Regions from separate parts of the Microvirgula aerodenitrificans DSM 15089 genome, predicted to be linked through region 1. Evidence: predicted binding sites of a transcription regulator. Region 1 holds the regulator's gene; the other holds the start of a gene.
What was found. The regulator FNR, encoded in region 1, switches genes on or off when oxygen is low (the NO sensors DNR and NnrR bind a similar motif). The targets are predictions, from matches to a motif close to TTGATNNNNATCAA.
Positions count from the first base shown of each region.

Region 2: Q352_RS22750 (DUF3149 domain-containing protein) is a predicted target of FNR. The motif match lies at 2,161-2,174, and genes of this name have one in related genera.

Region 1 covers NZ_JHVK01000002.1:296,940-300,354, reverse strand. Annotated here, with positions in the region: gene Q352_RS19605 (DUF1853 family protein) at 1-379, shown strand, start outside; gene Q352_RS0103190 (flavodoxin family protein) at 376-840, shown strand; gene fnr (fumarate/nitrate reduction transcriptional regulator Fnr) at 848-1,603, opposite strand; gene hemN (oxygen-independent coproporphyrinogen III oxidase) at 1,707-3,119, shown strand; gene Q352_RS0103175 (RHS repeat-associated core domain-containing protein) at 3,135-3,415, opposite strand, start outside.
Region 2 covers NZ_JHVK01000005.1:190,402-193,816, forward strand. Annotated here, with positions in the region: gene speA (arginine decarboxylase) at 1-1,689, opposite strand, end outside; gene Q352_RS22750 (DUF3149 domain-containing protein) at 2,256-2,402, shown strand; gene Q352_RS0107865 (sensor domain-containing diguanylate cyclase) at 2,541-3,415, opposite strand, start outside.

The DNA of each region.
Region 1 (3,415 bases):
CGGCTGCCCGGCCTTTACCGTGTTGCGCGGGCAATTGTTCCGGCCGGCCGGCAGCGGCGAACCGGTGCACTGGTGGCGGCATCAGGGGGAGGCCTGGCCGGCACGGGCGGCCGACAGCCGCTATCTGCACCTGCTCCGGCTCGACTGGCTGTCCCCGGCCCGGGCTGGCCGGGCCGACGTGCAGACCGCCGCCGAGCTGCAGGCGCGGCTGGCGGGCAGGAGAGAGGCGCTGATGGTGGCGGAAATGCAGGCCGTCGGCGATGACGACTGGCAGGAAGTGTCGCGCGGCTTCGTGGTGCCGGCGCACTGGCCGGAGCCCGGCCGGCTGGCCACCCTGATGGCGCGCATCGCGGCGCTGGATGGCGGGGAGAAGGAATGATGAAGCAGCTGCTGATCCTGTGGGCCGGTCAGACCGGGCGCAACCTGCAGCTGGCGCGGGCCGCGGCGGCGGCGGCCAGTGAGGCGGGCGAGGGGGAGATCGACGTGCGGCTGCTGCCGGCGCAGCAGGCCGGCATCGACGATCTGCTGGCCTGTCACGGCCTGATTGTCGCCACGCCGGAAAATTTCGGCTACATGGCCGGCACGCTGAAGGATTTTTTCGATCGCACGTTCTACCCGGCCCAGGGGCGGGTGGAAGGATTGCCGTATGCGATCCTGATCTGTGCCGGCAATGACGGCAGCGGGGCGCGAGTCGCGATCGAACGCATTGCGCGCGGCTATCCGCTGACGCCGGCCTGCGAGCCGCTGATCGTGCATGGGGAGCCCGACCAGGCCGCGCTGGAGCGCGCGGCCGAGGTCGGTGCGACGCTGGCGCTCGGCCTGTCGCTGGGACTGTTCTGAACCGGGTTCAGGTGGTGGCGATCGGCATGCTCTGCTGGCAGCCGCCGACCAGGGTCTTCAGGTTCTCCGGCTGAATCAGCTGGATGTGCTTGTGTTCGACAATGATCCAGCCCTGGGCCTGGAATTTCGACAGCGTGCGGCTGACGGTTTCCAGCTTCAGACCGAGGAAGGAACCGATTTCCTCACGGCTCATGCGCAGGATGAAATCGTTGGCGGCGAAGCCGCGGGCGGAGAAGCGCTGGGACAGGTTGAGCAGGAAGGCGGCCAGACGTTCTTCCGCCTTCATGTTGCCGAGCAGCAGCATGACCGACTGGTCACGGACGATTTCACGGCTCATCAACCGGAAGAAATGATGCTGCAGGGTCGGGATGTCACGACCGAGACTGGTCATGCGCGAGAACGGCAGTTCACAGACCTCGGCATCCTCGAGCGCGATCGCATCACAGCCGTGCAGGCTGCTGGAGACGCCATCCAGGCCCAGCAGCTCGCCGGACATCTGGAAACCGGTGACCTGCTCGCGGCCGTCATGGCTGGAAATGCAGGTCTTGAAAAAGCCGGTCCGGATGGCGAACATGGACTTGAACGCCTCGCCGGCGCGGAACAGGTACTCGCCGCGCTTCAGGCGCCGACTCTGCCGGATCACGGCGTCGAGCTGGCTCATCTCCTCGCGATTGAGTCCGATGGGCAGGCACAATTCGCGAAGACTGCAGTTCGAGCAGGAGATCTTCAGCGTGTGGGCAGTAAGCGGATTGTGTTCGGCCATGATGATCCGTTCAGGTTGTTATCATGCCAGGCTTGACGACTATCAAAGGCGCCCCTGCACGATTCAGGCAAAGTGGTTCACTGCCTGAGAGGTTTATCCATTTATGACGACAGCAATTCACGACAACGTGGCTCCCGCCCAGTTCATTTTCGACCGAGAGTTGATCGAACGCCTCGACGGCAGCGGTCCTCGCTACACCTCGTATCCGACGGCAGACCGTTTTACCACCGAATTCAACGGCGTAGATTATCGCCACTGCCTTGAGCAAAGGCAAATCGGCGCCAGCGCCAAGCCAGTATCATTATACGCTCATATACCGTTCTGTAATACAGTCTGCTACTACTGCGCCTGTAACAAGGTCATTACCAAGGACAAGACGCGTGCGGATACCTATCTGGGTTATCTCGAACGCGAGCTGGCGCTGCATGCCGAAGGGCTGGGGCCGCGCCAGGACCTGATCCAGCTGCACTTCGGCGGCGGCACGCCGACCTTCCTGTCCGACGAGCAGATGCAGCGGCTGATGGACGCGATCCGTCGCCATTTCAACCTGTTGCCCACTGGCGAATACTCGATCGAGATCGATCCGCGCAAGGTCAGCGCCGACACGGTGCGGCTGCTGGCGACCCAGGGCTTCAACCGCATGTCGGTCGGGGTGCAGGATTTTGATCTGCAGGTGCAGAAGGCCGTCAACCGGGTACAGAGTGTCGAGGAGACGCTGACGGTCATCGACGCCGCGCGGTCGTCCGGCTTCAAGTCGGTCAGCCTCGATCTGATCTACGGCCTGCCGCACCAGACCGTCGACTCGGTCCGGCGTACGCTGGAGACGGTGCTCAGCATCCGTCCGGACCGGCTGGCGCTGTACAACTACGCCCACCTGCCGACGGTCTTCATGCCGCAGCGGCGCATCAACGAAGCGGATCTGCCGTCGGCCGAGGTCAAGCTCGACATCCTGCAGATGGCGGTGCAGATGCTGACCGATGCCGGTTACGAATTCATCGGCATGGACCACTTCGCCCTGCCGGACGACGATCTGGCCGTGGCCCTGCGCCAGGGACGGCTGCAACGGAACTTCCAGGGCTACTCGACCCATGCCGACCATGATCTGGTGTCCATCGGGACCTCGGCCATCGGCAAGGTCGGCGCCAGCTATCACCAGAACGCAAAAGACCTCGAACAGTATTATGCGATGCTGGACGAAGGTCGGCTGCCGATCGTCCGCGGTCTGCTGCTGAGTGCCGACGACCTGCTGCGCCGGGCAATCATTCAGGCGCTGATGTGCCGCTTCTCGCTGTCGATGGAAGCGATGGGCGAGGGTTTCGGCATCGACTTCAAGCAGTATTTCGCGCCGGAAATGGCCCGGCTGGCCGAATACGAGGCTGACGGACTGGTCGAGCTGGATGACGAGTGGATCGCCGTGACGCCGCAGGGGCGTTTCCTGATCCGCACCATTGCCATGGTGTTCGACCGCTATCTGCGCGAGAAACAGACCCACGCCCGCTACTCGAAGACGATCTGAGCCGCTGACGCCGTATCAATGGTGTGCGTACAGCTGCCTCAGGTAAATCGCTGTGCTCTGCTGTTCGAACCGGACCGTATTGACCAGGCTGGTGCGCGCAGAGGTCCACATGCCCTGAGCCTGGAAGACCCGGACGTCCTCGTACGGCAGCTTGTGCAGCGTGAACGACTTCCAGAGGTACTCGGGTGAAACGGTTCCCTTGCCGGCCACGACAGTCTTGCCCAGCCGGTTTGCGACAACCTGGGCGACGGAGGACATGCTGTTGCCCTGGCCTGCGTGACACGACCCCAGCAACA
Region 2 (3,415 bases), on a different contig from region 1:
GGCGTCATCGGCATAGACGTTCACGCTGTCGGTATCACCGAACAGATTGTGCATGTCGCCGAGAATCTCCTGGTAGGCACCGACCAGGAACACGCCCAGCAGGTAGTCGTCGCCCGCCTTCACTTCATGCACCGGCATGGTCGATTCGATCGACTGCTGGTCGACATACTGCGTGACCTTGCCGTCGGAGTCGCAGGTCAGATCCTGCAGCACGGCGCGACGGGTCGGCTGTTCGGTCAGGCGGTGGATCGGCGCAATCGGCAGCAACTGGCCGATGGCCCAGGTATCCGGCAGCGACTGGAACACCGAGAAATTGCAGAAGTACTTGTCGGCCAGCTTCTCGCTCAGTTCGTCGAACACCGGGCGGTGCGCACGCTGCAGCGTGTTCAGGTCACGATAGATCCGGCGGCCCAGCGCGGCGTAGCACTGTTCGGCAAATGCCTTCTCGCGCAGACCGGCCACGCCTTCGACATACATGTCAGCCACGGTCGACACATACTGGCCGGCACGGAAATAGGTTTCCGTCATGGTCAGGATGTCTTCGCTGGAGGCCAGTTCGTACAGCTTTTCCAGTGCGGTCGGCAGCTCTTCGATATCGGCCAGCGACTTGATGTCCGGCATGTCGTCGTTGCGGCGCTCGACGTCGGTCACGTTCATCACCAGCACCGCGTGATGGGCGGTCAGCGCACGGCCGGACTCGCTCATCAGGTGCGGGCAGCGGATGCCCTGCTCTTCGCAGAAGTTCTTGGTCATCGACACGATGGTCTCGGCGTATTCGCCGATGGTGTAGTTGACCGAACTGGCATTGCGCGAGTGGGTGCCGTCATAGTCGACGCCCAGACCGCCGCCGACGTCCATGTGATCGAGCGGCAGGCCGAGGCGCGCCAGTTCGCCGAGGTAGCGCAGCGCTTCGCGGAAGCCCTGGCGGTAGTCGGCGATGTTCGCAATCTGCGAACCCATGTGGAAGTGCAGCAGCCGCACCGAATCCTTCAGGCCGGCAGCGATAAAGCGGTCGGCCACCGTCAGCAGCTGTGCGGCGGACAGGCCGAACTTAGCCTTGTCGCCGCCGGTATCGGCCCACTGGCCGGTGCCCTGCGACAGGCGCACGCGCAGGCCGACATTCGGCACCACACCGAGCTTCTGCGCTTCCTCGATCACATACTGGACCTCGATTTCCTTCTCGATCACGATGAAGACTTCGTGGCCGAGTTTCTGCCCGATCAGCGCCAGGCGCACGAACTCGCGGTCCTTGTAGCCATTGCAGGTGATCTTGCCGCCCGGATGCGCGAGCGCCAGCACGGCCATCAGCTCGGGCTTGGAGCCTGCTTCGAGGCCGATCGGCAGCGTTTCGTCGGCGATGATCGCCTTGATCACCGCTTCCTGCTGGTTGACCTTGATCGGGTACAGCAGCGTGTAGCCTGCCGGATATTCCCAGTCCTTTCGGGCCTGGTCGAAGCCGTCGATGATGCGGCGGGCACGCTGCTCCAGAATGTCGGGGAAACGGACCAGCAGCGGCAGTTGCAGGCCGCTGGCGCGCAATTCGCCAACCAGTTTGTGCAGATCGATCGGGTGGCCATCCTTGCCATGCGGGCGCACGACGACACTGCCGTTGTCCCCCACGTCGTAGAAGTGACTTCCCCAGTGCCGGATCCCGTAGAGATTCCGGCTGTCATTGACAGTCCAAGCCATGAAACGTTGTCCTTTAACGCACGGCGCACGAGTGCTCAGGTGATGCACGCCAGATTAAAAAACCCGTCCTCCGTTTCACGGCTTTGGGCCGAATAGCGCCTAGAGAGTCTTCAAGCGGGATGGCGCCGCCTGTCGGGAACACGGGGCGGGCTACACCCCGTGTCCTCCCAGAATCGCGTTGGAGCCGCGACTCTTTTGTTGCGGGGACGTTCGGAAAGGCGCGAATTCTAACAACAATGTTTTTGCGATGCGGAATTAATTTTCCGTGTCAAGGCGAACGGTCAAAATATTGAACACCAGCAGCAGGTAAGCGCTTGTTCGCCCAGCAGAAAAACGGTCCATAGTCAGCCACATGGACGCAACGCCGCTCACCCGCCGCCGCGGGGTGTTTAAGATATTTTGTGCAGGGGTTTCCGGGATGACCGGCATGTCGGCCGGGTTGTCACCACGACAGGAGGAAGACCACCGGGTTTGACGTCAATCAATTGTCATTACCCGACTTCGTCAGACAATAGCTACCAAAGCCCGGTCACCCCGACGGGGACATCCACAGGAGCGCTTCCGCCATGGAACTCATGCTTGATCTCTTTTCGTCCGATGTCGGCATCCTGAGCCTGCTCGTCATCCTCATCACGCTGGGCATCGTCTGCACCTGTATCGTTTACTTCATCCGCAAGTCGCACGAAGCGCCGCCGGAAGACGCAAAACAGTAACAGGCAGCACCGGACCCGGCGCCGCCGCAGGGAAACCCCGTTTCGCGCGGCCGTTCTGCGTGGACAGGGGACATGGACAGTCTGAAACGGCGGCGACCCGGTGGGCTCGCCGCCGTTTGCCGTTGATGCCGGCGGCCGTCAGTCGGCGACTTCGACCCGGTCGCGGCCGTTGTTCTTGGCCGCATACAGCGCCAGGTCGGCGCGGATCAGCATGGCGGCAAAGGTTTCCGGCCGGGCGGGATCATGGCTGGCCACGCCGATGCTGACCGTCAGGTGCAACGGCGCAATGCCATCCAGCAAGATCGCCTGCTTGCCGATGGCGACGCGCAGCCGTTCGGCCACCAGCACCGCATCGGTCAGGCCGGTTTCCGGCATGACGATGGCAAATTCCTCGCCGCCAAGCCGCCCCGGCACGTCGCTGGCCCGCAGGGTGTCGATGCAGCAGCGCACCGTGGCCCGGATGGCCTCGTCGCCGATATGGTGCCCATGGCTGTCATTGATGCGCTTGAAATGATCGATGTCGAGCATCAGCACCGACAATGGCCGCTGATGGCGCATGGCCAGCTGCAGCAGGCCCTCGCCACGCTCCAGCAGGCTGCCGCGATTGGCGATGCCGGTCAGCGTGTCAGTGGTCGCCAGCACCTGCAGGCGCTCTTCCAGCGCCCGCCGGGCCGTAATGTCGTTGATGCCGATCAGCAGCGCCGGCCCGTCGTCGAACAGGATCGCGCTGGCCGAGACCAGTACCCACATGGCCTCGCCGTCAGGTCGCACCAGCGGCATTTCCCGGCCGGACACATCGCCGGCCTCGTCGACCTTCTCCACCAGCCAGACCCGCTCGACCTCATCCAGCCGCAACTGGCGCTGATCCGGATCGTCATCACCGGGGGCCAGCAGTTCCGCCGATGGCGGGTTGGCGAACAGCACCCGGCGCGCGTCCGGCCGGGTGACGATAACCGGTGTCGGCATCGCATTGACCAGGCGGCGGAAGCGGGCCTCGCTGGCGCGCAGCCGCT